3 regions of the Paenibacillus sp. FSL H7-0756 genome follow, and region 3 is predicted to be linked to each of the others. Evidence: predicted binding sites of a transcription regulator. Region 3 holds the regulator's gene; each other region holds the start of a gene.
What was found. The regulator Rex, encoded in region 3, represses fermentation and respiration genes when NADH is low (regulators of the CRP and FNR family bind a similar motif). The targets are predictions, from matches to a motif close to TTGTGAAATATTTCACAA.

Region 1 (10,521 bases), 2.7 Mb from region 3:
AGGGGACCGGATAACCGGCGGGCATAGAGCGCACTCTCGAAGCAGTACCTGGCATAGAAATCGACAATATAATACCCTGCATCCGAGAGACTACGTTCCAGGATCGCATCCGCTTCCTCCGCAGGCAGCGAGTTTAAGAGTTCAACATGAATCAGACTCTCACAAAAAATCGACGCGGTCTCCGCAATCGGGACCGGATAATCCATGTTGACCATCGTATGTCCTGTGAGGCGGCTGGTATGATACGCGTGCCCAATCTCGTGGGCCAGCACACTCACATCTATATATTGGCCGTGGAAGCTTGTTATGATCCGGCTCTCTCCAATCGGGACGATATCGACACACATCCCGAAATTGCCCTTCCCGCTGCGCGGCTCGGCATCAATCCAGCGCTCCCCGAACACCTTGCGGGCGAACCCGCCCAGCTCGGGGCTGAACCTGCTGAACCCCGCGATAATCATCGCCTGGGCCTCAGCGTAGGTTATGCGGACTGAAGACTCCGTACCAATGGGCGCAAAAACATCCCAGAACGGCAGCTGTCCCCCCGCATGCCCCAGCCGCCCCGCCTTCCCGGCATAATATTGCCGGAAGACCGGCAGGCTCTCCCGGATGGCCTGAAGCATCACCTCCAGCGTCTCCTGATCCATCCGCGCTGCTTCCAGCACCTTATGCAGCGGAGAGGCATAACCTCTCAGCTCATAGACGGCTGCCGCCTCACCGGAGACCGCATTGATACAGGCAGCACTCTGCTCCGCTACGCTGCGGCAAGCCTCATGCTCTGCTTCAGCCGCCGCCCTCCGTACCTCAGGATTGGGATCATAGACCAGATTCCGCAGCTCCGCCAGCGTCACACTGCGGTTTACCCCAGCCAGCTCCAGATCAGTCCGCAGTGTAGACAGCGTCTGCATGTACAGCCGCTCCCACGCTTTGGAGCCGGTGTTCTGCATCCGGGCAATCACCGCTTCGCCTTCTGCGCTAAGCATGTGATGCGATTTCCCCTGTAATCCGCGCAGATAGAAGCTATGCTGCTCCAGATAAGCGCTGGAACGGAGACTCCGCTCCAGTTCATCCGCACTTACCCCTGCCAGCCACTTGCTGAAGCGGATCAAGGCTTCACCCGCTCCGCTGGTCACCTCTTCCAGCTCATCCATCAGATTCACAGCGTCCTCACACTGGCTGTCCGCACTGAACCGCAGCTCCGCGTAGCTGAACAGACGCAGATATAGCTGTTGATACGCATTATATTGTTTAAGGAACACTTCCATCCGGTCTGCAGCGTCCTGCCCGCTAACGGGCTGCGAGGCCGACCATCTATTCAGCTCCCCGGCAAGGCTCTCCACCTGCCTGCGGTCCTGCTGAAATCCCTCCGACTCAAACGAGGGATAGATCCGGTCCAGATTCCATGTTAATTCCATTCATTAACCTCTCCTTAACTATAGTCACAGGAACAACCCTTACAAGAAAATCCATTTGAGTATATCATACACACCAAGTTAGAAGTCCACGGAAATAACAGCTATAATCAACTGTACAGCCATTACCGATACCTGGAAAGGAGCGCCACATGGTCAACCAATCGATCACCGAAGGAGTTATACGTACACGTTCCAAACTGCGCAGAGATCTGCTAATTTCTGTTTTTGACGAATTCGATGGCAGCATTATGAGCCTGTCCCCTGATAACCGAAGGGAAAAATACAGCAAAATGGCGCAAAGCGCCTTTTCCTTCTACCGGGGGAGCGCTTATCTGTTCTATTTTGACACGACAAGACAATACTTTCCCTACCATAGCTCTCCAAGCCGGCCTACCTGGATTCAAGGAGATCTGCATTTCGAGAACTTCGGCGCCTTCCGCAGTGAGGACGGAGCGATTGTGTATGATGTGAATGATTTTGACGAGGGGTATGTCGGGTCCTATCTGTATGATCTGCTGCGGATGGCGGTCAGTCTAGCGCTTGTCGCCAGGCAGCTTGGTCATGGTCAGTATGAACAGCACAAGCTCATCCTCAGCTATGCGGAGGCTTATTACCGGCAAATTCACCGTTTCTGTGACCACAAAGACCATCCCGGAAGCTATGTAGTGGATGAGGATACCGCCAGAGGACCCGTCCGCAAGCTGCTACGTAAACTGGAGAAGCGCCGGCAGAGTCATTTCCTGGAGAAGGTTACCGCCCAGATGCAGACCAGCAGAGTGTTCCTGGAGACCTCGGAGCTGCTGATCCCCGGAGCTGCGGAGCAGGCACAGCTGGAGCAAGCCTGGGGCTTCTATACCCAGACAGTGGTGTCGCGCAGCCTGAACGAGGAGCATTTCCGGATCAAGGACATCGCGGTCAAACGCGGCTCGGGGACGGCTTCCATCGGCCTGAACCGCTATTATATTCTTATCGAGGGCGGTATGGAGCAGGCAGGGACCGACGATACCGTCCTGGAGGCCAAAGAAGTCCGCGTTCCCGTTCCTGCCTATTTCCTGCCGTATTCGGACTCCTTCTGGCAAGCCTTCGCCCATCAGGGCAAACGCGTATCCGCGACCCAGCAGGCTATGCATCATAAGGCTGATCCCTACCTTGGCTTCCTGACGGTGGATGGCCGGGAGTTCTATGTCAGAGAGCGTTCCCCGTACAAAAAAAGACTGAAGGCCACAAGCCTCACAGATATGGATGAGTTGACCGCAGTGACCCGGCAGATGGGCAGCCTGACCGCCAAAATCCATGCCCGCGCCGATTCCGATGTCGACAAAGGCATTCTCGACTATCACAGTGAGTATGAGATCGCGAAGGCCATGGGCGATGATTCTGAGGCCTTTGCCCGTTATCTTGCTGAGTGGGCCTACGGCTATGCTGGACAGGTGGAGAAAGACTATGCCATGTTCGCGGACTGGGTGTCCGGGCAGTATGGTATATAAAGGTAACGGCCGTTCAAGATAGCCTGCTGCTACCCCGCAAGCAAAGAAGCCCTCTTTACCCGAAACCGGGCGGAGAGGGCTTCTTTGCTCACTATTCCTACTAGACTCAATCTATGTGAACCTATCCTTAATTACCAGGCACTTCCTTCAAATACTGGCCCGGCCGGTCCAGCTCATAGAGCTTGCGGTAACGCGGCTGCTGCTCCATCAGCTCGGCATGAGTGCCGCGCATCTCCACCTGACCATTCTCCATGAAGATAACCTCGTCCATCTGCTCAGCGCCGACCAGATGATGCGTGACCCAGATCAGCGTCTTGCCGGCCATCGCCTCGAACATCGTGGCCAGCAGCTCGCGCTCCGTGCGCGGGTCCAGGCCAACGGTCGGCTCATCCAGCACGACGACCGGCGTATTCTGCAGCAGAATCCGGGCCAGGGCGATCCGCTGGCGCTCTCCGCCGGAGAAGCGCTGCCCCGCCTCGCGTACCGGAGTATCATAGCCCTCCGGCAGCGAAGAGATCAGCGTATCCAGCTTCGCCAGGGCTGCCGCCTGCTGGACCGCTGCCTCCGAAGCCCCCGGGTCCCCGAGCCGGATATTGTTCGCCACCGTCGTGTCGAACAGATGCGGGCTCTGGTTCAGCACCGCGATGAGCTGCGGAATCCGCTCACCGTAAGCCGCAGCATCGATCCCGTTAATCGTCACGGAGCCGATGGTGGGCGCAATCACGCCCTGCACCAGCTTGAGCAGTGTCGATTTACCGGCTCCGCTGCGGCCGATAACTGCAACCTTCCGTCCCTGCGGCAGCGCAAGGTCGAGCCCCTGAACAGAGAAGTCGTCGCCCGCCGCATAGCGGTAGCCCGCCGACTTCAGTTCAATCTGAACCTGTCCGCTGGCCTTGGCAGCCTCGGCAGCAGCACCAGCCTGAGCCGCAGCTTCGGCATTCCTGCCTTTTTCCGCCTCAGAGAGTGCACCCTCCGCCGGGGGCTCCACACCCTCCAGCCGCTCCAGTGAATTCCGGTATTGCGGAATTTTCTCCACAGCCTCGGATACGGGCAGGAAAGCATCCGCCACCGGGAAGACCACCAGCACGAACGCTGCAATCAGCGTTCCGGCAATCGCCCCCTCGGCATACTGTCCAGCCGCCCAGTATAACAGAGACAACACGGCCAGGCCAACAACCGCCTGCCCGATGAACATACGCAGCCGTGCCCAGCGCCGCAGCGAACCGTCTATGCGGGCAACTGCCTGCTCGTCCGCTTCATACGTATCGACGAACTGGCTCTGCCGTCCGCTGATGACCCAGTCACCTAGTCCGAGCACAGCATCTGTCAGCTTTTGATACAGCCGGTTGCGCTCCTGCTTCACCTGACGCTGACGCTTCTGGGTCAGCAGGAGGGAGATCAGAGGTAATACGACAACCAGCACCAGCATATAGAGTCCCATAAGCAGAGCAAAGACCACATCGAACGTCCCGAGCGCAATCATCGCCGCTGCATAGATCAATAGCGCGATAATACTCGGAAAGACCGTACGCAGATAGACATTCTGCAAATATTCGATATCATCGGCAAGCATACCGAGAATATCCCCGGTACGGAAGCGTGAGGACAAGAACAGCGCCTGCGGCTCCAGCATATGGTACAGCCGGACCCGCATCTTCGACAGAATGCGCAGTATCGTGTCATGTCCCACAAGCCGCTCCACATAGTGGATAACAGCCCGGCTGGTCCCGAAGGTGCGCACACCGACAATAGGGACATAGATCATCAGTATATTTTCCGGCGGAATCGAGGCCTTCGAGATCAAGAAGCCTGAAGTATACATCAGCGAGGACGCAGAGAGGATAGTCAGAGCGCCCAGCAAGATGATTAACACGAACCGCCAGAAGTAGGCAGAGTAATAGGGAGCAAACCATCCTTCACGTTTCAATGGATTCCCTCCAATTGACTTTGAATAAGCTCATAATAAGCGCCCTTCCGCGCAGTCAGCTCGCCGTGTGTGCCTATTTCAGCCACCCGTCCCTGCTGCATAACGACAATCAGATCCATGTCGATCATCCAGTGCAGGCGGTGTGTAGCCAGGAATACCAGCTTGTCCTCGAACAGCGGCAGCATCGTCTCCTTCAGCTCATATTCGGTCTCGATGTCCAGATGGGCCGTCGGCTCATCCAGCAGCATGATAGGGCGGCTGCTCAGCAGGGCGCGGGCCAGAGCCACACGCTGCTCCTGCCCGCCGCTGAGCGAACGGCCGCCGCCGCCGATCATCTCGTTCAGACCTTCCGGCAGCGAAGGCACCAACTTCGCAAGTCCCGCAGCGGACAAGGCCGCTTCCACAGCCTCCTGCGAAGCCTCAGGATAATAGAACCGGACATTATCAGCCAGCGTACCGCTGAAGATATACGGGCGCTGCGGAATATAAGCCGTCTGCTTCCGCCAACCCTCATCGGTCAGCGCACTGACCGGGGTTCCATTGATCGTAAGGGTTCCGGAGGTTGGATGAAGGAAGCCGCCCAGAATGTCTACCAGTGTAGACTTGCCTGCTCCGCTCTCTCCGATAATACCAATCTTGCGATGCCCGCTGAATTCAAGATCAACAGCTTCGAGTGACGGCACTCCGTCCGCTTCATAGGTCACGCCTACCCCGTCAAGCTTCAGGTGGCTGTTATTGTTCCACGTGAAAAATTCGCCTGACCAAGCTCCGCTCTGGCCCGCCATCTCCTTCTGCCCACCCGGCTCCAGCAGCTTCGCCTGGACCGTCTCACGGTCAATAATGCTCTTCATCGCTTCACCGGCCTCCTTACCATCCAGTGTGGCATGGAAGTCTGCACCTACCAGCCGTACCGGCAGAAAATATTCCGGGGCGAGAATCAGGATCGTCAGTCCGGTAACCAGCGTCATCTGCTCATTGACCAGACGCAGACCCAGGCTTACCGCTACCGAAGCAACAGACAGCATGGTGAAGAAATCCAGTGCGAACGAGGACAGGAAGGCGACTCGCAGCGTACGCATAGTTGCTGAACGGTAGCGGTCACTGACCTTGGCGATACTCTCACTGTGGCTGCGGCTTCGTCCAAGGAATTTCAGCGTCTCCAGACCGCGCAGCGAATCCACAAAGTGATTCGATAAGGTACGGTAAGACTTCAGCTGACGGTCCATCTGCTTGCGGGCCGTCATCCCGATCAGGATCATGAATACAATAATGATCGGCATCGTTAAGGTAAGAATGACACCGCTGGACGTATCCAGGGTGAACACATAGATAAGCAGCAGAGCGGGTGTTACCGCCATACCGACCATCCGTGGAATAATCAGCTCCAGGTACGCGCGGAACTTCGTTACTCCTTCAAGCACTAATGTGACCATATTTCCGGTCCCCCGGTCGCCAGCCAGCCTTGGTCCCAGCTGGAACAGCTTGTCCATCATCTGTCTCCGCATGCTGCTGCCGGTCGCTTCCGCGAAGCGGTACGCCGCCCGGCTCATCAGCATAGCACAGGCATGACGCACAAGAAACGCAAGAAGGAACAAGAGCGCTCTAGCCCCTTGTTCCTTCAGCGGTTCTCCCGCAAACAGCGCAGAGACAGCTTCTGCCAGCGACTTCGCCAGCAGAAGAATGGAGAAGCTTTGCACCAGGGTTAGGAAGCCAACCAGCAGGAAGACAGGCTTAACTCCTTTGTACCCAAGCAAATTTTTATCCATTAGTATTCAAGATGCTCCTTCTCATGAACCCGTTTGTGGAAGATGAAATAACTCCAGATCTGATAGCCCAGCACGAACGGCAGCAGAGTCAGCGCGACAATTGTCATCACCTTCAGCGAATATTGGCCTGAGGCCGCATTCGTAATCGTCAGGTTGAACGCCTGATCCAGCGAGCTGATCATAACCCGCGGGAACAATCCGATGAAGATCGAAGCAACAGACAAGGCCATCACAGCACCAGTCATCCCGAAGGCATAGCCGTCCTTCTTCTTAGTCATGAAATATCCGGCCAGCAGATAAGCGGCTACACCCAGAACAACTACAATCCATAGCAGCGTTCCGCGTTTATCGAAGATATCTGTCATAGTATAAGTCATCACAACGAAGGCTACCAGCAGCGCCGCCAGTGGAATCAGCAGCTTCTGGGCCAGCTTGCGTGCCCGTTCCTGCAGATCTCCAAGCGTGCGGAGCGTAGTGAACATCAGCCCGTGTACCAGACACAGCAGAACAACTGTAATCCCAGCAACCACCGTATACGCATTAACGATATCGAAGAATCCGGCATACATCTGCATATCCTTGTCAATCGGCAAGCCCTTGATGAAGCTGGCGAATACCACGGCGAGCAGGAACGGCGGCAGGAAGCTGCCGAAGAAGATGCAGACATCCCATGTTTTCTGCCAAGCCTTGGAATCGCGTTTGCCTCTGAATTCGAAGGCGACACCACGGGCGATCAACGCCAGCAGGGCAAATACAAACGGAATATAGAAGCCGCTGAACAGCGTAGCATACCAATGCGGGAAGGCCGCGAACATTGCACCGGCACCCGTAATCAGCCATACCTCATTCGCATCCCAGAACGGCCCGATCGAATTGATCAGTATCCGGCGCTCCGTATCATTCTTGGCCAGAATCTGCGTCTCCATCCCTACACCGAAGTCGAAGCCTTCCAGGAAGAAGAACCCGACGAACAGCACCGCAATCAGCAGAAACCATAATTCATTAAGTGACATTGGTTAGCCCTCCTTGTTATACGGATCGTGGGATTCACCGTGTTCGTTATCCATAGCATAAGGACCTTTTTTGATCACTTTGACGAACAGGCCTACCAGCACTGCACCTAATATGGCATAGATCGCGGTAAAAGAAATCACCGAGAACAGCACCTGTCCGCTGGTAATATTAGGCGATACACTGTCTTCTGTAGTCATAAGTCCGAATACCGTCCATGGCTGACGCCCGATCTCTGTCATAATCCAGCCGGCCGTGTTGGCAATCGGCGGAAGCAGCAGTCCCCAGAACATGAAGCGCATGAACCAGGTATTCGGTCTGTCCATCTTTTTGCGCCACATGAGGTAGATAGCATATACCCCGAACAGCATCATCAGCGTGCCGGCAGCAACCATGATCCGGAAGCTCCAGAAGGTTGTTTTGACCGGCGGAATATAATCTCCTGGTCCGTAGGCTACTTCATACTCCTTCTGCAGCTCCAGCATCCCCTTCACATCACCGGAGAATTTACTGTAGGACAGGAAGCTCAGCAGATATGGGACCTGAACTTCATTGCTGTTGGTCTGGTTCTTCACATCGATATTGGCAAATACCGTCCAAGGTGCCGGGTCGCCGCTCTCACCCCACAGCGCTTCGGATGCGGCCATCTTCATGGGCTGTGTCTCTACCAGATATTGAGCCTGTGCATGTCCGGCAACCGCAACGCCGAAGGAAGAGATAACCCCTACAATGGCTGCAATCTCGAATGATTTCCGGAAAAAGGCAACGTCCTGCTTCTTAAGCAATTTGTAAGCACTGATCCCTGTTACCAGGAAAGCGCCTGTAGCGTAGGCGGCAAGCACTGTATGCGGAAATTCCACCAGCAGCTGGCCGTTCGTAATCAGTGCGAAGATATCATTCATTTCAGCCCGACCGTTATTTATTGCAAAGCCGACCGGATGCTGCATGAACGAGTTAGCCAGCAGAATCCAGAATGCCGACAGCATCGTCCCGAAGGCGACCAGCCAGATGGATAATAGATGAATCCGCTTGGATACCTTATCCCAGCCGAAGATCCAGATTCCGATGAATGTGGACTCCAGGAAGAAGGCCAACAAGGCTTCAATCGCAAGCGGAGCCCCGAACACATCACCGACGAAGCGCGAATAATCCGACCAGTTCATCCCGAACTGGAACTCCTGCAAGATCCCTGTTACTACACCTACTGCGAAGTTAATCAGGAATAGCTTCCCCCAGAATTGCGCCATTCTTTTGTACTCTTCATTGCCCTTTCTTACGTACATGGTCTCCATAATGGCAATTATGAGCGCAAGTCCGATCGATACTGGCACAAAGAAATAATGAAAAATTGTCGTCGACGCAAATTGTATACGCGACAGCAGTACTGTATCCATATTTCTCCCCTTCCTTCTCCCCATTTCGTTATGTCTATTTTGTCAAATATCCATCACTCAAAGTGTGATAATTATCACATTATACGCCCCGTTTAGGCATAAAAAACAATAAATTTGTGACAAATATCACAATTTTGCATTTAAAAGCAAAAAAAATAAGACGGATTCACCGTCTTGAATGTGTCTATCATATATAAGTTGTCTTGACTCATAAAGGTATTGGTTTAGGTAATGGAAATACCTTTCTTAAGCGATTTGAGATCGCCATTTGAATTAAGCAATTGCGGCAGCATCTTCATGCTACGAACCATTGGGGAATGACAGAGACGGCAGGAAGGTGCATGTTCAAATGCGAAATTATCCCTCATCCATCCATTACAATCCTCATTGGTACAGGCCCAAATTGCGGTATTTTCTTCCGGTACTTCCTCCAAAGGCTTTTTCCGGTAGTTCATTGCCGTTCCTCCTTCCTTTATGTTGCAAGCGAGTAATGATAAAAAAAGACCGTCCCAACTTTCACAAGCGGGGACGGTATCTTCTATTAATTACAGTTTTACAACGTTTTCGGCTTGTGGTCCGCGGTTGCCTTGAACAACGTTGAATTCAACGCGTTGGCCTTCGTCCAAAGTTTTGAAGCCGTCGCCAGTGATTGCGCTGAAGTGAACGAATACGTCGCTTCCGCCTTCAACTTCGATGAAACCGAATCCTTTTTCTGCGTTGAACCATTTAACTGTACCTGTTTGCATGTGTGTTACCTCCACAAATTTAAATTAATATGTTCTTTTTATCTTCAGACAAAGAAAAAATTCACACATTGAGAAAGGTTGTAGCTTTGGTTGACAGCCCTTTTCAATGCGAGAATAAGGTATCAATGTAAGAACAATTTCATGTTACCACACCTTAATAACAAAGGCAAGCTGTTCTATCCTAATTTCTCCGGTTTTTCCCTTATAAGGACTACTTCCCAATGTAAGGGCTACCAGTCGTATTAAATTGTAATATTTATACCCAATGCTACCATTTACCCCATTTATTTATTCTTGAAACAGCCCCGCCCTCTTCTTTTTTCCTGAAAAGGACGGCTTGAACTGTTTCCGTAATCGTGACTGCCTCATTATTATATACGGTCATTTCCAATTTTATTCCTCTGGCTTCTCAAGAAGCTGAACTGTTGTCTGCTTCACTTCACCATTACGGTAGAAAGTGATCTTCAGCTTATCTCCGATCTTGGTATGATCGTACAGGTATTTGCGCAGCGATAGCGTGGAGGTAATCGGCTTGTCGTTGAACTTGGTAATCACATCGTTAAGCTGCAGGCCTGCATCCTTCGCCGGCCCCACAGCATCCAGAACCACAACCCCATCCGTTACTGTAGACGGAAGATTAAGCTCCTTACGCTGGTCATCGGCCAGCGGAACATACGGATTATTCAGATCCACGGAATAGACGCCCAGGTATGACCGGGCTATACGGCCTTTGGAGGTAAGCTCATTGGCTGTGTCTACTACACGATTGGCGGGA
Region 2 (10,521 bases), 260 kb from region 3:
AAAGAATCCCCGCTGTAGCCCTCGTCTGCATACCCCCGTACTCCCATATACTCATTGCCCAGTGAAAAAATCGATTCTGAAGTCCGGTTTCGTTCCGGATCAAAGCCCTCCTCAATAATTGCCCATGGATCGACCTTCAGATAGGGATCTGCTACTTTTGCCATAATTGAAACTCTCCTTCGCTATGTGATGCTTGGGTCTGCTCCTCCGCTCACAGCGGAAACAACGGACACTTTAGTTCCAGAGTATCTCTAACCCCGCGCAGGACCAAGGTCAGCACGTAAGCGAGTTATGTGCATTTGTACGGACATCATTAACATGCGGGAAAACCAAAAAAAGCCGCCCCCTCCCTAGAACTATCCAGAACAGGGGGGAGCTGCTATAATATCCTATAACACAGGTAAAGGAACTCTTTTCAAGGAAAAAACGTAACCAATCTCACACAAATGAAGTGAAAATTATCACAATGTTAAAAATTCGACACTTTTATGCGAAAATAATTACCCATAAAGAGGAATTCCAAGGTATAATTAATTTAAAATTTACTGAAAAACTGAGGGAATAAAGGGGATGTCGATTATGATAAAGGAACATTATAATGTTATCGAAGCCCGCGGCAATACAAACTGTTTCTCCGAACAGAACTTTAACCGCCTGTTGGTCACCATGAAGGAACGTGTAGTCCCTGAAGGATCACACCTGTTCTGGGAAGGCGATTTCTCGGATAAACTGTTTTATATCAAGCGTGGACGTGTGAAATTAACCAAATCTACAGACGAAGGCAAGGAACTGATTCTGTATATGTATCAGGCAGGCGACATGGTCGGTCAGGCTGACCCTTTCTTCAGCACGAAGCACAGCTTCACAGCCGAAGTCATTGAAGAGAGTGAAGTCGGCGTGATTGAACAGAAGGATCTGGAGATTCTGATCTGCCAGCACTGCGACTTCGCCATCGACTTCATGAAGTGGATGGGGATTCATCACCGTCTCACACAGACGAAATTCCGCGATCTGATGATGTACGGCAAACCGGGCGCACTCTGCTCCACACTAATCCGTCTTGGCAACACCTATGGTGAGAAGACGGGCGACAGCATTCTGATCAACAAAAAAATCACGCATACAGATCTGTCCAACATGATCGGCGCTACCCGTGAGAGCGTTAACCGCATGCTGAGTGATCTGCGTAAAAAAGATGCAGTGGAGTATGAGAACGGCATGATTGTCATCAAAGATCTGGCGATGCTTCAAGAAATCTGCCACTGCGAACTATGTCCCAATGAAATTTGCCGAATTTAATTTCCTATCAATAATACCCTCTATTCACCTCATTGAAACATATCTGACCCAATAAATTTAATAGAGTGGTCAAGGCGCCCTCTCCGGCGTCTTTTTTTCTATCCCCCCTATCAGTAAGCTATACCGACACGGGATCTTATGAAATCGCCAGCATCAATTTGACTATAAATGAATTCCGCTGTATCCGCTACAGATATTTCAGTACCACCTTGGGGCAGAATGTCTTGTCTTACACGATAGGTCCCCATGCGTTCTCCGTCCAGCAGAGCGGTTGGGCACACAATGGTCCATTTCAGAGCCGATCGCTCCAGCAAGCGGTATGCTCGTTCATGTTCTTCTGCGGCACGGGTTGACCTGCGTTTAGACTCGCTGGATTGGTAACGCAGGAGTTCCGGGGAAAGCTCACTTTGAAGAATGCCCGCAGTTCCTACGGTAACAATGCGCTCTATCCCTTCCTCATACATGGCTCCGATGATAAAAGGCATGCTGTCTGTAAGCGTGGTTGTCCCAACGGTGTTCAATGCACTAATCACTACATCCTTTCCCTGCACTGCCCGGGCGACATCCTCTTGATTAAGCACATTACCTTGGAGGATCGTCAGGTTGGCATGGAAAGGCTGAACCTTCTCTGGCGTACGGACCAGCGCAGTCACATGATGTCCATCCTGAAGAGCATGGGTAACAATATGGCTCCCCACCCGGCCAGTGGCACCAAGAATCAATATATTCATATGAAAATAACCTCCTGAAGTGTATTATAGCAGGGATTGAGCGGCAAAAAAGCCCCGCAGCATGTAACAGCTGCGGGGCTTGGTACTGGAACTAGCTTGCTTTCTTAGTCTGAGGAGGAACAGATACTTTACGCGGAGTACGCACAGGTGAAATTAGCCAGTAAGCCATTCCGACAAAGACACCGCCGCCGATAATGTTGCCAAGCGTAACAGGAATCATGTTGTGAAACCAGCCGGCGATGCTCACTGTCTCTGGATGATTCGGCAGCAGCACAGCTACGCTGAGCAGCGTCATGTTCGCAACACTGTGTTCATAGCCGCTCGCGATGAAGGCGAACAGACACCACCAGATCAGGACCAGCTTCGCTGCTTCACTCTTGGCGCGGGAAGACATCCATAGCGCCAGGCAGACCAGCCAGTTACAGAGGATGCCGCGGAAGAACAGCTCCGAGAACGGAAGGCTCATCTTTTTGGCGGCGGCCGCGAAGATCAGATGCTCGGCAGGCGCTGCTTTGAAGAGGCCCGATCCCTGAATCAGCAGTGCCAGCACCACAGCACCGGCCACATTGCCGAGGAATACCAGAACCCAGTTCTTCACCGTGTCCCAGACTGTAGTTCTCCCGGCAAGCGTGCTTACCGTGAAGAACATATTATTACCTGTAAACAGCTCTGAGCCGGCGAATACAACCAAGGTCAAGGCAATCCCGAAGGAGGCTCCCATAATCAGCGGCTGGAACGGTGACTTGATCGCCGCCAGCGGTGCCCCCAGTGAGAAGATCAGAATAATACCAATACCCACATATGCTCCTGCCAGGAGGGCCGCCAAAAAATATTTGGGCAGGCTCTCATTCATTTTGTCGCGTTTCCCTACGGCTGTCTCTACGATATTCTCTACGCTCTGCGTAAACATATCCGCACCTGCTCTTCCTTTAATTTAGGTTTGCTACTCCTGCAGGCAGAGTGACCTTAACAACTCCGCCCTCTACTGTAACCGGATAGACTTCTGCCTGCCCACGGTCCGGTGCCTGAACCTCTCCCGTGCGAAGGTCGATCTTCCAGTCATGCAGCGGATCATATAAATAATAGCCTGATACGATTCCCTCCGCGAGCGGGCCGCCCTTCGGGTGGGGACTGTGGTTGCGGACCGCATAAATTGCGCCGTCCGATGTGCGGAATATCGCTAATTCGACTTCTCCTGCATGAACTACCCGGCCGATCTGCAGCATGAAATCTTCCACTGCGCCTATCGTGTATTCCCGATTGCTCCGTTCCATTATGCTCTCTCCCTCTCCCTTTAGACTATACCTGTGTCTCTTCGAACAGCGCGGTGCGGGTGTTTTTGTCATCCAGCATTTTCCGCCAAGGATCACTCACCTGGGCCAGGGCAAAGTCAATACGTGCCGCAAGCTCTTTACGGTTGTCGTCATTACCCATAACCACAGTCTGGATTTGCTCAAGACCCATACGCTCTACCCATTCGGAGGTTCTCTCCAGGTAGTTGCCGGTCTCACGGTAGTACTGGATGACAGCGGAGCAGACCTCAACCAGTTCCTCGTCGGTCTTCACCTTGCAGAAGGCATCTGCGATGCGCGGCTTAATCCCGCCGTTGCCGCCGATGAACACTTCCCAGCCGCCGTCATTGCCGACAATCCCGATATCCTTCGTGCACGATTCTGCACAGTTACGCGGACAGCCGTTAACCGCCATCTTGAACTTAGCCGGCATATCCAGCCGCTCATATTTACGCTCAAGCATAGCGCCCATGCCCATGGAATCCTGTGTGCCGAAGCGGCAGAACTGCGAACCTACGCAAGTTTTTACCGTACGCAGCGACTTGGCATAACCATAGCCGGACGGCATATCCAGCTCCTCCCACACCTTAGGTACATCTTCTTTTTTGACACCAATCAGGTCAAGACGTTGTCCGCCCGTTACCTTCACAACCTTCACATCATACTTCAGGGACACATCGGCAATCCGCTTCAAATCCTCAGGAGTGGTCACACCGCCATACATCCGCGGTATAACTGTATAAGTTCCGTCCTTCTGAATATTGGCGCTCATCCGTTCATTGACGAACCGGGATTCCTTCTCGTCCTCATGAGTGTCAGGGTAGATCATCCCCAGATAATAGTTCACTGCCGGGCGGCATTTGGAACAGCCTTCTGCCTGCTTCCAGTCCAGGACATGCATAACTTCCTTAGTAGTCCGGAGGCCTTTAGCCGTAATCTCGGCTACGATCTCATCCCGGCTTAGCGAGGTGCAGCTGCAGATTCCCTGCTTGGCGCTCTGCTGGAAGCTGTCTCCGAGAACGAATTGCAGAATCTGCTCCACCACTGGCTTACAGCCGCCGCAGGAGCGGGTTGCACCCGTGCAGGCTTTGATCTCATCCACCGTGGTGAAGCCATTCTCCGTAACAGCATCCACAATCGCTTTTTTGGTTACGCCGTTACAGCCGCAAACGATTTCTTCATCAGCCATCGCTTCAACGGACATCCCCTTCTTGGCTCCTCCTCCGCCGCAGCAGCTTGTGCCCATAACCTCATCATAGATTTCATCCGTCATCTCTGTGCTGTTTTTCACAAGCTTCTGCAGGCTGGCAGATTCCGTTACATCACCGAACAGAACAGCACCGACAATCACATTATCCTTAAGCAAAATCTTCTTGTAGGTTCGCTTCCATTCATCCTTGGCAGAAATAACGGTATGCTCCGGCGTTTCTGTGAATTCACCGGCGGAGAATACATCTACTCCGGAGATTTTGAGCTTGGTAGCTACAACTGAGCCTTCATAGCCCGGAGTCTGTACACCAGACAAATGCTTGGCGAGAACCATGCCCTGCTCAAATAGCGGTGCAACGAGTCCGTAGCAGGTTCCCCGGTGCTCTGTACATTCGCCGACAGAATACACATTTGCCATAGAAGTCTGCATATAATCGTCAACTACGATCCCGCGGTTAACTGTAATTCCGCTGTCCTTTGCAAGCTGGACATTCGGCTTAATTCCAACAGCCATCACTACAAACTCTGACGGCAGCACACTGCCATCACTGAAGCGTAGACCAGTAACCCGTTCTTCGCCGGTCAATTCAACTGTCTGCTTACCCATGGCGAATTTCACACCTTGCCGTGTAAGCTCTGCCTGCAGCATTGAAGAAGCGGTACGGTCCAGCTGGCGCTCCATCAGATCCTCCAGCAGATGCACAACGGTAACATCCATGCCCAGATTGACCAGGCCTTTCGCAGCTTCAAGACCCAGCAGTCCTCCGCCGATCACAGCCGCCGTGCGGTACTGCTTCGCCGCTGCCAGCATCGCATCGCAGTCCGCGATATCGCGGAACCCGACTACCCCATCCTTAGTACTGCCGGGTACGGGTAGAATGAAAGAATTCGAGCCTGTTGCAATAATTGCTTTATCGTAAGGAACCGCCAGTCCATTATCGGTCAATATCAGTTTGTTCTGTTCATCGATCCGGGTAACCGTTGTGCTGGTATGCAGTGTAATATGATTATCTTCATACCACCCGAGATCGTTGAGGATGATGTCTTCAATCGTTTTGCTGCCTTCAAGTACATAGGACAACATAATCCGGTTATAGTTGGGATGCGGCTCACTGCCGAAGACCGAAATATCATAAGCGCCGCCCAGCTTCAGAATCTGCTCAATAGTGCCTACTCCCGCCATGCCATTCCCAATCAGCACTAACTTTTCTCTTTCCGCTGCCACTGGTAGACCCTCCTTCAGAAACTCTGATTTCTTCAATAACTTTACCTGATAGAGAAATTATACTGTCCCCCATTCCATGGCAAGTGTGACCACAGTCACACCTTATGTGAATTTTTTCACACAAGTGAATATGATTGCTCCGTTCTTATATAGGACAACTTCTGGCGTGAATCCAATAGGAATATTATTCAAAAAAACGGATACCCATGCAGTTTAACACAGTTATCCGTTCACTTATTTCAGTACCAGAGAGATCTCCAGCTTGTCCTGCGGACTGAGCTTCATGTCCACTCCATTGCCGAGCAGCCCTTTATCGTTGACCTTCAGTCTCCATTCCTCGCTGCTGAGCGGGGTATAATCCATCACAGTAAGCACCGTCCGGTTATCTTCGGCAAGCCGGACCATACCGCTGTTCTTGAGCAGTCCCTTGACGGACATATCCTGCATAAAAGAAAGCACATGCGAATGTGTCAGCTCCGGCTGCTCGCTCCCCCCGTTCACCGTGACGATGACAGGCTGAAACATCTTTCCGGTTCCGGCAGGCCCTGCTGACATCGTAATGGCCGAACCCGGTTCCAGGGTCGTATTCAGCTCTTGAACCTTCTTGCCGTTTACCTGAATCTCCCAGCTCATATCCTGACCCAGGGAGACCTTATTTACTTCAAGAATATTAGGGCCATCCGCTGAAAATGTAACAACACCGCTCTTCTTGAACAGCTCTATTATTGAATTTCCAGGCACGTAAGCTTCGTTAAGCAATCTGGCCGAGCTTCCGGCCATTTCACTGTCACCCACCATGACTGAAAAGGTTAATCCCTGGCTTCCGTTACTGCTGCCGCCATTCCCTGATCCCAAGCCACAACCGCTTGCCGCGGTCAGCAAGAGCAGGCACAGCATTAAGCGCATCCATTTCGTGGACATTCCACGGCACCGCCTTCATATGTATTTTCCCGGACTCTTTAAGGATAACGCATAGAGGAAGGGTTCTCAAATCATTTCTGCCGGCAGAAAAAGTAAAAAGTCCCCGAAGGGACTTTTACCTTACAGCAGGTCCTATTGATAACGCAGGAACAGAATGTTGTTCTCCAGATGCACGTGCTCGAAGGTCATGCCTTCCAGTTCTTCAAGGCGGGCATATGTCAGTCGATAAGTCGTGCAGGCATGTGCAGGCGGTGTGTAGTCATTAGTTACTCTACGCAGCTCACGCAGAATCTCTCCGGCCCCGTCATGCTCTGCTTCCAGATTATGCAGCAGTCCGCGCAGCTCCGCAAGTCCTTCTTCAGTTGGATTCTGAGTGTAAGCCAGCATCTTAGGGAATTCGCTCTCTTCTTCCTTCGCCGTGTGCTGCAGCAGCTCTTCACGCAGCATATTGAACAGGCGGTGCATTTCTCCCAGATGCGGTGAATCCTCACCATGAACGCGGAATACCTTGGTTACATTTTGACTGATTAACGGAAGCTCTTCACGCAGATAACGGTGATGCTTGTTCACAATATAATTCACCAGCTCCTCTGAAGAAGCCTCGTTCCAGGCGGTGTCTTCTTCCAGAACGGGGTGCTGCTCCTGCAGCTTGTTCAGCTCCTGCACCATTGCTGCCGGGTCAAGACCCTTCTCGGCAGCGGCTTCAGCCAGCGGCTTTGCGCCTCCGCAGCAGAAATCGATCCGCTGTGCTTTGAAATAATCTGCTGCTTTGGGGAACTGCAGAACAATATCTCTGACCATTGCTTCCGGGGTGAACCCGGGATGAATTGTTGTATCGTTTAATTGATTGGACGCCATGTTGGCCCCTCCTCAGGTTAAAATGTAGGTTTGTGTTTCTTTTCACTTCTACACCTTATCACTGGCCTTAGGCGGAACTTGTGATTGTACGCACTGAATATAACAAATTTTAATGAACGTGAAATTTAAGTATTTCAATGTAAAATATACTAGACATTTTGTTTTATATATTTTACAATATGCGTGAGGTGAGGGAATGGGGAAAAACTTAAGGCTCAAAGCCTCCAGAGCGGCAAAAGACATGTCGCAAAAACAGCTCGCAGATGCCGTGGGGGTCACAAGGCAGACGATTATCGCGATTGAGAACGGTGATTACAACCCCACCCTGAGGCTGTGCATTGACATTTGTGTAACACTCGGGAAGACGCTGGATCAACTATTTTGGGAGGGAACGAAGGATGAACAGAACGAACCTGGATGAGAGACAACTGCAGAAGCGGCACAAGGCGGGGAATCAGGCATTTCTTTTGATGGCATTCTTATTGCTGGCAGACATGGGGCTGCAAAACTACGGAATGAAGTGGCTGGAGTATCCGCTCAGCAATTACGCAATTTTCATGCTGGGTGTAGGCTCCTATCTGGTAAGACTGATCTGGAGCGGTTCATATGTGGGACCGGGCGGCGGGCAGAACGGAGTGAACGGGAGAAGCATTGCGGGTGCAATTCTGGCCATAGTGGTGGCGGCCTGTATCCTTATCGTTACCTTCGTGAATCCAACCGCCGCCCAATCAGCAGCTGACAGCGGTGCGAACGGGAAAGTGATTCTGATCATTTCTGTTACAGCAGGACTGATCATCTTAAGCACTGTATACTTGATCCGGCGGAGGAATAACCGGGCGGAGTAGAGCGGTTAATATCAGGAAATCCAAACTGGGCGCTGGCCGGAAGTCCAAATGTTCACCGCAGCGACGGCCTGGCTTCAAGTTCAACTCTTTTTTTCGAGTTTCATCTTTTTTATTGAACCGTCGCCTGCATATAAGTCCGCTTGCCCTGCGCATCCTTCAGGTAGGGGCCAAGTCCGGCGAACCTTGAATGATCCACATATACACCCGTCATCCATCTGCCTTCGGTCAGGCCGCCGTTCCACTGCAGCACCAGATCGGGGGCAGAGATCCATTCCTGATACACCCTAATGTTCTTGTCCTTATATTCTTTGGCTGGTTTGTTCAATTCGCTCAGCGGCGCCGGGGTCAGATAGGTTGGCACGAAGTATACAGAGATTAGCTCCATATCCTCCTCACTTAGAAAAGCCTCCTCCCCCAAGTAAGGCTGAAGCAGCCGGGTGTTCTCGTACATAGACCAGATTACAGCTTGAAGTACCATGCTCTGGCTAATTCCATTATGAAAAGTAAAACGGCGCTGAGCATTTGAGCCATTCCCTCCCCTTGCCGTTACAGGCTCCAGACAATGACGCTCACAGCCGATGCATTTCCAGCCGGACGGGCCTTGAATCCATTTCTGAAACACACTCCCGCTGTCATTGTCCCCTTTATATAGCGAAGAAATGATCTCATATGGCACGCCGATCCATGCATCCCACAGAGAATCCGGGAGATGGTTATGAAGCATGAACAACACCTTGTCATAGATTAGCTGTACTTTAATCGAAGCAGTCTCCAGTTCGGCGACATCCTTTTTTCCATAGGTTATTTCCCGGGAAAACAAGGTGATGGTCATGGTCCTCGCCTCCTAAAAGTTGTGTAAGCCCTCCGCTTCCTTCCATCAGCATCGTCCAAAACACATCCTGTAAGCATCCGCGCTGCCATATAACCCTGGGCTTTTCCTACTTTTGTTAACGCTTCCACACATCCGTAATATTTAGTATGTTCTATTATATTACACAGGTGGGGCCTAAGTGCAAGGTTTATTTGGGCAAAATCCGCATAAATAAGCAGAACTGCATATGAAAAGCCCCTTACCCGGATACCGGACAAGAGGCTGTCATCAAATATATTACGGTACTGCTACTCCACCCAGCTCTCGGCCCAGGTCTGGATTTGCTGCATGACCGGCTCAAGCGCACGGCCCTTCACTGTTAATTCATACTCAATGCGCACCGGTGTCTCCGGGTACACATGCCGTACCAGAATGCCCTCGCATTCCAGATCCTTCATGCGCTCGGACAGCATCTTATCGCTCATTGACGGAATCAGTCCGGAAATATCCTTGAACCGCTTAGGGCCGCTCATCAAGGTCTGAATAATGAGTCCGTTCCAACGCTTGCCCAGAAACGAAAAAGCCGTCTCAAATCTCGGGCACATCGTCAATTGATGTTCTTCCATGGTTATCACCTCTCACTTATGAAGCTTACAATTAGTTAGTATATATAATTTTACCACATTTATTCTGGAATGAACATCGTTTGGCAAAAAAAAGTTCATTAACCACTAGTATTATATTTCCGCTCTCAATCCTTGGTGTCTTCTGCTTTGCGTCTTAGCTGGATGGCTTCTGTAACCACATAGGCAAGATCATCGTTGCTATATAGAGAGAGTACCCCCAGCACAGTATCATCGGAGATGAATCCGGCCTCCTCTGCGGATACCGTCAGGGCCAGCGCATTGGCCAGCGCCTGATTGCCCTCCTGCTGCGGATAAGCCTGCAGATACAAGGCATGCGGGTCCAGCTTGTTATTCACACACCACTGGGCAAATACGAGAATCATCATTTCCTCGTCCCGTTTATAGCTCTCGTTGATCCGCTCTTCCATCGACTTGTCGTAATCCTCCATGTTGTCCTCCTCTCTGCTGCGATTCTGACCGCTCAGCGGCTTAGTCTTGCTGCTAATTCATGGCTCGGCAATACAGCCGAAGCGGAAATGCCGCATTGCTCCGGTGTCGCTATATTGCTGAGATAATGGCTGACCGCTCCGCTGAAGCCTCTGCGCTCCAGTACGGTATCCCAGCTGCCAAAGTTCTGCGTGCGCGGCAACGAGCCCTGCTCATATAATATAACCCGTTCCATGTCGGTCACCTCAACCGATCTC
Region 3 (10,521 bases):
ATTCCTCCGTCCACTGCAGTTACACTGGCACCGTTGCCGATGTGGCAGGTGATAATCTTGAGGTCCTGAAGCGGACGGTCCAGATACTCTGCAGCAGCCTTGCTGACGAAATCATGGGAGGTTCCGTGCGCGCCATAACGGCGTACTTTGTATTTGTTGTAAAGCACTCTCGGAATGGCATACATATAAGCCTTCTCAGGCATAGTCTGGTGGAAGGCGGTGTCGAATACAACGACCTGCGGCACACCGGGCATATTATTCTCGGATGCGGTAATCCCCATCATCGCAGCCGGGTTATGCAGCGGCGCAAGGTCGAACAGCTGGCGGATCTTGGTCTTCGCATCGGCATCGACCAGCGCGGAGGATTTGAAGAATTCCCCCCCGTGCACTACACGGTGGCCCACAGCGTTAATCTCATCGGTGGATGCGATAACGCCATGCTCTTTGTCTGTCAGACAGGCAAGCACTTTGCGGATGGCCGTATTGTGCTCCAGAATTTCGCTGACTTCAGTAACTTCCTGTTTGCCGGTCGGCTTGTGATTCAGAATGGAGGAATCCATACCGATACGTTCTACCAGGCCTTTGGCGAGTACAGATTCATCTGTCATATTGTACAACTGGTATTTCAATGAGGAACTGCCGGAGTTAATTACTAAGATATTCATATACGGTCACCATCCTTGTCATACTTGAAGAAGCCTTCGCCCGATTTCGCACCCAGTTGTCCTGCACGTACCATCTTCTTGAGGATTGTCGAAGGACGGTACTTGAGCTCGCCGTATTCACGGAACATGTTCTCAAGTGCGGCAAGAACGGAATCCAGACCGAAACGGTCTGCCATTTCAAGCGGCCCGTTCTGGAACTGGTAGCCGATGCGCATAGCGTCATCAATATCTTCAGGAGATGCAACCCCTTCCTGGAGCACATGCATAGCCTCGTTAATGAACAGGCAAATGAGGCGTGAAGATACAAATCCGGGGGATTCGTAGATCATAACGCCTTTTTTCTCTACAATCTCATCGACAAAGGCTTTGGTATCTTCAAATGTGCTGTCCGAGGTTTTCAGACCGCGCACGATTTCAACCAGATCCACCTTACCTACAGGGTGTATGAAGTGCATGCCGATAACGCGTTCCGGATACATTGTAGAGCTTGCAAGCTCAGTCAAGCTAAGCGTTGACGTATTGCTGGCAAGAATAATGTGGCTCGGACACACCTGATCGAGCTGATTGAATACCTTTTGCTTCGCTTCCAGATCTTCAACGATAGTCTCAATGACCATATCGCATGAGCTCAGTTCAGCGAAGTGTGTAACCTTCTGGATGCGGGCCAGGATCAGCTTTTTCTCCGCCTGGGTAATCGCCCATTTCTCCAGTTGCTTGTCGAGACTGGTCTCGATCATTTCGTAGGAGTAGTTCAGCCGTTCTGCAGTTTTTTCCACCAGCATGACATCCAGGCCTTTGGCTGCCAGCATTTCAGCAATCCCTTGTCCCATTGTGCCTCCGCCGATGACACCGATCTTCTTAAAATTCATGTAAAAGTCTCCATCCTTTCAGGTATCTATACTTCTGTATTGTACCTTGTCTGTCGAAAAAAATAAGTAGCCCGACATATAATGATATCTTAGCATGTCTGAAAAGTAAAAAAAAATAACCGGCATAAAGAATTATGCCGGTAAAAGGACACTGTCACGAAATTGACAACGAAATTGCTCTCCGGAGAGAACTTCTTCCTTCATTAAAATGTCAAGAGAGTAATCAAATATATTTCTCTGCTGCTCCAGCAGGTCCTTCGTACGAATCATCAGATCATCCAGTATTTTACTGTTTTCCTTCATTAGCTCTTCGGTGGTAACCATTTGCAGATTCGCAATGCCGAGCGAGGTGAGCCCGGACTTCATCATGGTCTCAACAATATTAAGCGCCTGGTCGAAATCACCGCGGGAACCGGTACTGCGTCCGCCGTAATACATCTCTTCCGCAGCCGCTCCGCCCAGGGCAATCATAATCTGATGCTCCAGATAGTCCTTCGTATACAGATATTGTTCGGTCTGCGGATTATGCCGAACATAACCGAGTGCTTGTCCGCGCGGGGTCAGTGTGACCTGACTAACGCTTCCGGGACGCAGCAGCTCAGCCATAATAGCATGTCCAAGCTCATGGATCGCTACCCGCTTCTTCTCTTCATGGTTGGTCTCACGGTCGGTCTTCTCGCCCATCATGACCTTGTCGATCGCCATCGACAGATGACGCTGCTCTACCAGGGTCAGATTCTCGCGCATCATGTAGATCGCGGCTTCGTTCATGACGCTCTCCAGCTGCGCACCCGAGAAGCCGTAAGCTTCTTCGGCGATTTTATCCAGATCAACGGTGTCATGCAGCGGCTTGTTCTTGGCATGCAGGTCGAGAATCGACTTGCGGCCCTTCTTGTCAGGCATATCGACCTGAATGTGTCGGTCAAAACGGCCCGGACGCAGCAGCGCAGAATCAAGCATCTCCTTGCGGTTCGTTGCGGCTACCAGCAGAATGCGCGGGGTATCATTGTTATAAATCCCGTCCATCTCCGTCAGCAGCTGATTGAGCGTCTGATCATATTCTCGCTGCTGTCCGCCTTCGCGCTTCCCGCCGATAACGTCAATTTCATCGATGAAAATAATGGCGCTTTGCTTATTCTCCTTGAGCGCGCGCGTACGGGCATCCTTGAACAAATCGCGTACGCGTCCCGCACCCACACCGACATACATCTCAACGAATTCACTGCCTGAGGCAGCTACGAATACAGAGTTAGTATAATGTGCCGCAGCCTTGGCCATCAGCGTCTTCCCGGTTCCCGGAGGGCCTGTAAGCAGAATTCCCTTGAGCGGGCGAATCCCGAACTTGCTGATTTCTTCATGCCGGATCAGGAAGTCCAGCGCTTCACGCAGCTCCTGCTTGGCATTGTCCTGTCCGCCGATCTCTTCAAAGGTAAGCTTGGACGGGCCGTTCTTCTTGCGCTTCTTATCTGCACCTGCATTGACGGCCAGACCGCCGCGCGCATGGGCAATGAACAGGAGAGCGGCAACCATACCAAGTGCTATGATTACAGGGAAGATATTAATCCCCACAAAAGCCATAAAAATCAGCATGACCGGAACGAATCCGGCTACAACCTCTTTCCAGTACTTAGGCATTGTTCCACACTCCCATCTTGGCTGCTGCACGCGGCAGTATGATAAATTTGCTCTCAGTGCCGTTGCTCAGGCTCACGTACACATTATTGTCGTCAATCTCTGTGGCGGCTGTAACCCCGCTGTACTTGCTGTCCTGCTCCTTCAGCCCATCCAACTTCGCTGGTATCAATGTATACTTCCGGCTCTCCATCGCTTCCGCTACAGAGAACATTGCTTTATCCCAATACTCATCCAGCAGCTCACTCGGCTTCTGTTCCACATCCAGCTTCAGGGTCCTGCCGTCAATAGCAGTGCTGCCTTCTCTCGATACGTACTGCACCAGCTCACGTAATTTCGTGCCCGGCTGCAAATCCAGTTTCAAAGTGACCTCATTGCGTTTAATAGTAATATGGGAATCCTTCACTCCCTCGTAGGATGATACCAGCTTCTGCAGCGGCTCCTGCACCGCGAATTGACGGTAAGAATACCAGCCACCAAACAATAATGCAGCAGACAGCAGAGACGTTAGCAGCACAGGCATAAGACGCAGTTTCAAGAAACGTCCTCCTCTCAATAATGACCGAGCATAACTCTATAATAAAGACCATCCAGCGTGTCTAGCGCCCATCCGAGACTGACATGCTCTTAAGCATGTCTTAATACAAGTAGTAGTATATCACAGGTGTATATACGATTTTACATAAAGTTGTGAATATATTTAAAATTTTTGATTCTAATTTCTGGATGTTTCATACGGCATGAAAAAACGGCAGCTCAGATTCATAGCCTGAAATGCCGCTGATACATTCATATTCCGGTGTCCCCTATATCCGGCTAAGACCAATTTCAGCCATCATATATTCCGCAAAATCAGTTAAAAGCTCCAGTTCATAGCCTTCGGCAACGGCCGCGCCGCTATATTCCATCAGACAACGTATCAGCAGCCCATGATAGCGTTCCGGCAAATGCTGCAGTCCCCACTCCCCGCCTTCCTTCCTGGAAGAGACATGACCTTCCTGCACATAGTAGAGCACCCTGCATAGATTTAGTGTGTAATAGAGTGGAGCATTCCCAATATTCTCCTGCGCATCATCGATATCCCTGATAATGGAATCCAGATAGTACCTCTGGTCTACCGGCGCAAAGGCCTCGCGGATCGGCTCCCCGTACAAGATAAACCCGCGATGGTAGACTACTGCAAAATGTGCCGCCAGATCAGCATCCTCAAAGCCGGCGCACAGATAATTCTCATTGGTTCTATACCGCTCTAAATGAGCTTCTGAAAAGTGAAATTCAAATGGCGTAGGATACACAAAGTTGTGCAGGTATGTCTTCAGGACGATAGACAGTTCAATTCCGCGCTTATTCGGCAGACTGTCATGAAAGGTTACGATACGACCGGCAAGTCTATGACTGACCTCTGCTGGCAGCTTGTCCTCTACGACAATGAGCAGATCAATATCGCTTGAATCCGGTTGAAAACAACCCATGGCCAGGGAGCCGTGCAGATAAATCCCCGACAGATTATCCCCCAGCTCTTCCTTAAATAAATCCACCGCCTGATCCAAATATGCTAAAACTTCCAATTTATTCTTCCTCCTTGAGAGACATATATGCATGTTGGCGATAGCATTCGAAGTACACACTTCGTATATCAATTTGAGTATAATCATCGATGTATCTCAAACCATACATCTCCATTAAGCCACAGTTCCGCGTCTGCCACTAGTCCAAGAACGGTTCCAGAATATTTTCGACATGATGGATACAAAAAAACGGAAGAACAGATAATCTGTTCCCCCGCAATTTAGTTCTGCCGCTGAGTCCTTAGCTTAGCGGTTCGGCAGACTGTACCCCTCACCGATGGCGCTGCCATCCTTGAAGCGGTAGAAGTTGTAATAGAATCGCCCGTCTTTTTTGTAAAATAGCTGCCAGGCATATTCCCCGTTGTATACACCGGGCAGCAGCCGTTCGATCTTCACGTCCGGCAGCTGATCGGCTATGATTCCGCGCATTTTCTCCTCTGAGGTGCCTTTGCTCAGCTCTTCAGCATACAGGCCGTTGTCGCCACCGGCAGGCTTGCCCTCCAAGGTGAAACGGACCCACACCATCAGATCGGTCCCGGCTTCGTTTTTGCCGGTTAGCACCCAGTAGATCTCATTCTCATTCCAGACGGATTTCTGAGCCTTGGTTACCTCCGTTAGTCCGGCACGCGCCCGGGCCAGCTCCTTGGCCTCACTCCGCTCGTTCCACTGGTCCTTCATAATGTAGGCATAGAACTGGCTTAGTCCGAACAGAAGGAGCAGCACCACGGTAATCCCCAGCCAGATCCATTTTCTCCTCTTCTTCTTCACCACGCTGCTTCCTTTCCCGTTCCCCTGAATTACCGTTTAAGCAGGCTCTCGAACGTCTCCTGTGCTTTGCGGCGGATGGCTTCTTCATCAAGTGTCAGGCATTGTCCATGCTTCACAACCTGCTGGCCGTTCACCCATACATGCTCTACATCCTTGGCGCTGGCCGAATAGACGGCATGGGAGAGCAGATCGGTATGCGGGAGCATATGCGGCTGGTCAATATCAAGTGCGATGAAGTCGGCCTTCATCCCTGCTGCAAGCCGTCCTACCCCGCTCAGGAAAATAGACTGTGCCCCGTACTCCGTGGCCATCAGAAGCGCCTCAGGAGCCGGTACGGCTGTAGGATCACCGCTTACGCCCTTATGGATCAGAGCCGCCAGCCTCATCTCTTCAAACATATCCAGATTGTTGTTGCTTGCTGCACTGTCTGTACCCAAAGAGACCTTAACCCCGGCTCGCAGCAGCTCAGGAACACGCGCAACACCGCTCGCCAGCTTCAGGTTACTGCCTGGGTTATGCGACACACCAACGTTATGGCGGGCCAGAATTCCAATCTCCTCATCGTTCAGATGAACGCCGTGGGCAATGAGCGAAGGACGGGTGAACATGCCGAGCTTCTCCAGATGCGCGACCGGACGAAGACCGTAGTCGGCCACGTTCTGCTCCACTTCATGGCGCGTCTCGGACATATGGGTATGCATCGGCAGATCCAGATCATGCGCAGCCTGCACAAACTTCATGAAAAACTCTGGAGGACAGGTATACGGGGCATGCGGCGAGAGCATGGTCGTAATTCTGCCGTCAGCCTTGCCATGCCAGTTACGGGCAAAAGCAACGGCCTCAGCGAGCTTCGCTTGCTGTACCTCTGCCGGACACAGCCCAATCACGCCGCGCATCAGCACCGCCCGAATACCGGATTGCTCCGTCACTTCCGCTACCCGGTCCATATGATCATACATATCGAGGAAGGTGGTTGTGCCGCCCTTCAGCATTTCCAGTACGGACAATGAGGTTCCCCAATATACATCATCACCAGTGAATTTCTCTTCCATCGGCCACATCTTTTCCTGCAGCCACGTCTGAAGCACCATATCGTCGCCGTATCCGCGCAGCAGTGACATGGCAGTATGTCCATGGGTGTTGACCAGACCAGGCATAAACAGCAGACGGCTGCCGTCTACGACCTGAGCGCCATCGTCCACTACCGGCTCAGCTTCACCTATGTAAGTAATCAGATCATTCTCAAGGGTCATATACCCGCTTAGAACCGGCTTATCGCTGCCCGGAACCAGAAAGTGCCCGTTCTTGATTATCGTGATCTTACTGCTCATCTTCAGTTTCATCCTTTCCATCATGCAAATAATAGGCCAGGCTCTGCAGATCTGTGGTGAAATCTGCGGCATGAATCCGGATATTGGCAGGCGTCTTGAGAATAACCGGTGCGAAGTTCAGAATCGCCTCGATGCCGGAGTCCACAAGAATATCAGCTACATTCTGGGCTTCGCTGTCAGGTACGGTAATAATCCCGATCCGGATGCCCTGCGAGCGGATGGTGCTGCTTAGCTCCTCCATCGGCTGCACAACCAGCGAGTTGATCTGCTGGCCCACCTTTGGCGGGTAAGCATCGAAGATCGCAGTAATCTTCATCGTATCCTTCAAGTAAGCGTTGTAGTTAGATAAGGCATGACCGAGATTACCGGCTCCAACCAGTGCAACATTAATTTGCTGGTCAAGCTTCAGGATATGGCGGATCTTCTCAATCAGATAGGATACATCATAGCCGATGCCCTTCCGGCCGAAGTCACCGAAATAAGCCAAATCCTTACGGATCTGGGCGGGATTCAGATCAAGCTTCTGGCCCAGCTCCTGAGAAGAGACTGTGGAGATTTCACGTTTTTGGAGATCGTTCAGGAAACGCAGGTACACTGGGAGCCTGCGCACGACGGCCTCCGATATTTTATCCGATTTCATGTATTCTCCTCCTTAAAAGTTGTGTTAGACCCGTACAATTATAGCAACCGTGCCCCCCGCCTGCCGGACCGGCAGGACAGGGCGGGAACGGCTCTTCAGGTGAATCATGACTTATTAATAATAGCAATAGCAGATGAATTAGGAAACCCCGCCGTCATCCAGCCATTCGGCAATTCTCGGGACCATCTGCTCAGTGAGCATATGCTCCATCTTGGGACCGGGGAGTGAATACAGGAAGTACTTTCCGTAATACGATTCAATGACTCTGGTATCATACACAATTACGATGCCCCGGTCCTGCGCCGTGCGGACCAGCCGCCCGAAGCCCTGCTTGAAGCGGATGACAGCCTGCGGCACGGACAGCTTCATGAACGGGTTCTTCTTCTGTGCCTGAAGCAGCTCCGACTTCGCTTCTGCCAGCGGGTGATTCGGCGGCTGGAACGGCAGTCTGACAATCGCCAGGCAGGTCAATGCTTCTCCCGGAATATCCACCCCTTCCCAGAAACTGCTGGTACCCAGCAGGACCGAAGCGGGGCTGTCCTGGAAGCGGCGGATCAGCTTGCTTCGGCTGCCGCCCTCCACACCCTGTCCGAGCACCGCGATATCCTGAGAGGCAAGTGCTTCCTTCAGGGGGTCATACACCTGCCGCAGCATCTTGTAGGAGGTGAACAGCACCAGCATCCGGCCCCTTGTAGTTACAGCAGTCTCGGCAAGGGAATGTACAAGCGTGTCCACAAACCGGGCATCCCCTATACTTCCCTTGACGCTCGGGAAGTCGCGGGGAATGACCAGGAGCGCCTGCTCACGGTACTTGAACGGCGAAGGAAGCAGCGCAGTCATCAGACGCCCCTGCTCCGCAGCTTCACCAAGGCCCAGATTATCGATCATGAACTGGAAGGACTTATCCACGGATAAGGTGGCCGAGGTCAGGACAATACTTTTCTTCTTGTCGAAGAACAGCTCCCTGAGCTGGGTACTGACATCTACAGGAACGGCATACATTTGCAGCGACTTACCTTTATAATTACCGCTTCCCTCCAGCCAATACACGATATTCTCATCGTTCAGGCTCATGAAGAAGCGGATTTGCTCTCTGATGGATGCCAGATCCTTGAATAAGCCGCCGATATCAGTCACAAGACTGTCCGAGGAGGATTGGCTGTCCGTGTCCCGCATCTCACTGAGCATTTTGTCACCCTTACGGATGATGTCGCTTAGACTGAGGTTCAGTGTATTCTCAAGGGCAGCCAACTCCTCCCAATCCTTCGGCTTCTTGCCCGGCTGCAGGCGCGCCACCAGCTGGCCTGCTTCACCGGCCCCGGCATCGCTGCGCTCGGGCAGCAGGCTGAAGAGCCGGTCGCTGAGCGCATCCCAGGATTCCTTCACCGTCAGCAGATCGGGATAGATCCGGTCGATCACGCCGCTCCATTCGGAAGCCTGCTCACTGCCCGAAGACTGCAGACTCTGCCGGAGAGCAGGCAGCTGCCCGCTCCGGCTATCCTTGTAGAGACGGGTGAGGGTATGGGCAAATGTGAAATATTTCATCTGCATGCCAAGATGCTTGCCGGCAATATCCTCCAAATGATGGGCTTCATCAATAACAAGATGGTCGTAAGCCGGAAGAAGCTGATGTCCGGCTTTGACATCTGCGAACAGCTTGGAGTGATTGGTGACCACCACATCGGAGATCCCGGCTTCATGCTTAGCACGGTGGTAATAGCATTTGCGGAACCAGGGACAGGCGCGTCCCAGGCAGGAGTCGGTATCGCTGGCTACAGTCTCCCAGAAATCCCCGCCCCGTCCGCTTAAGTTAAGCTCCTCATCATCGCCGGTCGTCGTCTGGGTCAGCCAGACAAGCATCTGTGCAGCGGTGAGTGCTTCTTCCCTTGGACTCGTAAAATCCTTTTTGTTCATTCTATGCTCGAACTTGCGCAGACACAAATAGTGCCCTCTTCCCTTAAAGATGGAGGCCTTGAACGGGAACGGCACAACGCTGGTTAAGAGCGGGATATCCCGCTCACGCAGCTGGTCCTGAAGGTTGATGGTATGGGTGCTGACCATCACCTTCTGGTCACTTTTCACACTATGGTAGATGGCCGGAAGCAGGTAGCCCAGCGACTTGCCGGTGCCAGTTCCCGCTTCAATCAGCAGATGCTTGTCCTGCTCAAGCGCTGTAATGACCTCATGGATCATCAGCTCCTGGGCTTCACGGCTCTCATATTGGGGAAGAGCGGCCTTCAGCCGCAGCGTCACCTCATCCATATACTCTTCAAAGGTAATATTCTCCAGCGGGTTGACGCTTCCTTCCTCCCGCGGCGAAGCCAGCTCCGCCCAGTCCCCCACCGCCAGCGCAAGCTGGCGGTAGAAGCTAAGCTCCCCTTCCGGCTGAAAGGTCTCCATCTCCCGTTCCCGCAGCAGACCGTCGAAGTACCAGGCCAAATCACTGTCTTCGTCCGCGAACAGCTCATTCAGCCGCTGAATGGTCAGCAGCGGCAGACTGTGCAGCTCTTCCAGACATTTGAGCAGCACAATAGCCGTGGCAAGTGCATCACTGTCCGCCTGATGCGGACGGTCATGCGTAATGCCGAAGTGGCTGCTTACCGCGCCTAACTGATACGTGCTCAGCGAGGGAAAGCATATTTTGAGAAAATCAATCGTATCCAGAATCCGCCCCTGAAACGGCAGATAGCCGCAGCGGTCCAGCGCATTCTGCAAAAAATGAAAATCAAACGCTACATTGTGTCCGACAAGAACGACATCATCCAGCAGCGGCACCAGCTCCATCATCATCTCATCAAGCTCCGGCGCATCCTGTACATCACTGTCTGTAATTCCGGTCAGGCCCGTAATAAAAGGAGGAATTGGCGCTCCGGGCTTGACGTAGGAACCATACACCCGGGAGATCGTCCCGTCTTCTTCTATAATGGCAAGGCCAACCTGGATGATCTCTCCCACAGATTGGGTTCCCGTAGTTTCAAAATCAAGCACGGCAAATTTCATTATAAGTTCTATTCCCTTTCACTTGAGACTCTTTATCAGCATAACAGA

Region 1: a site for Rex is predicted at 9,115-9,132, ahead of NST04_RS03790 (cytochrome ubiquinol oxidase subunit I). Genes of this name have one in related genera too.
Region 2: a site for Rex is predicted at 7,566-7,583, ahead of ric (iron-sulfur cluster repair di-iron protein). Genes of this name have one in related genera too.

What each region holds. Positions count from the first base shown of each region.
Region 1 covers NZ_JBBOVT010000001.1:850,090-860,610, reverse strand. The annotation lists gene NST04_RS03815 (M3 family oligoendopeptidase) at 1-1,415, opposite strand, end outside; gene NST04_RS03810 (DUF2252 domain-containing protein) at 1,565-2,902, shown strand; gene cydC (thiol reductant ABC exporter subunit CydC) at 3,030-4,829, opposite strand; gene cydD (thiol reductant ABC exporter subunit CydD) at 4,826-6,595, opposite strand; gene cydB (cytochrome d ubiquinol oxidase subunit II) at 6,595-7,608, opposite strand; gene NST04_RS03790 (cytochrome ubiquinol oxidase subunit I) at 7,612-9,000, opposite strand; gene NST04_RS03785 (cold-shock protein) at 9,225-9,455, opposite strand; gene NST04_RS03780 (cold-shock protein) at 9,546-9,746, opposite strand; gene NST04_RS03775 (S1C family serine protease) at 10,140-10,521, opposite strand, start outside.
Region 2 covers NZ_JBBOVT010000001.1:3,324,435-3,334,955, reverse strand. The annotation lists gene NST04_RS14500 (glycoside hydrolase family 65 protein) at 1-164, opposite strand, end outside; gene NST04_RS14495 (Crp/Fnr family transcriptional regulator) at 580-1,299, shown strand; gene NST04_RS14490 (NAD(P)-dependent oxidoreductase) at 1,410-2,030, opposite strand; gene NST04_RS14485 (formate/nitrite transporter family protein) at 2,122-2,940, opposite strand; gene nirD (nitrite reductase small subunit NirD) at 2,960-3,304, opposite strand; gene nirB (nitrite reductase large subunit NirB) at 3,330-5,756, opposite strand; gene NST04_RS14470 (hypothetical protein) at 5,991-6,611, opposite strand; gene ric (iron-sulfur cluster repair di-iron protein) at 6,810-7,535, opposite strand; gene NST04_RS14460 (helix-turn-helix transcriptional regulator) at 7,732-7,956, shown strand; gene NST04_RS14455 (DUF6773 family protein) at 7,934-8,380, shown strand; gene NST04_RS14450 (hypothetical protein) at 8,490-9,212, opposite strand; gene NST04_RS14445 (winged helix-turn-helix transcriptional regulator) at 9,500-9,817, opposite strand; gene NST04_RS14440 (hypothetical protein) at 9,943-10,266, opposite strand; gene NST04_RS14435 (Gfo/Idh/MocA family protein) at 10,299-10,521, opposite strand, start outside.
Region 3 covers NZ_JBBOVT010000001.1:3,585,308-3,595,828, reverse strand. The annotation lists gene NST04_RS15770 (acetate/propionate family kinase) at 1-665, opposite strand, end outside; gene NST04_RS15765 (3-hydroxyacyl-CoA dehydrogenase family protein) at 662-1,534, opposite strand; gene NST04_RS15760 (AAA family ATPase) at 1,667-3,169, opposite strand; gene NST04_RS15755 (hypothetical protein) at 3,162-3,704, opposite strand; gene NST04_RS15750 (aminoglycoside adenylyltransferase domain-containing protein) at 3,973-4,734, opposite strand; gene NST04_RS15745 (cell wall elongation regulator TseB-like domain-containing protein) at 4,981-5,502, opposite strand; gene NST04_RS15740 (amidohydrolase) at 5,532-6,833, opposite strand; gene NST04_RS15735 (redox-sensing transcriptional repressor Rex) at 6,823-7,473, opposite strand; gene dinG (ATP-dependent DNA helicase DinG) at 7,612-10,473, opposite strand.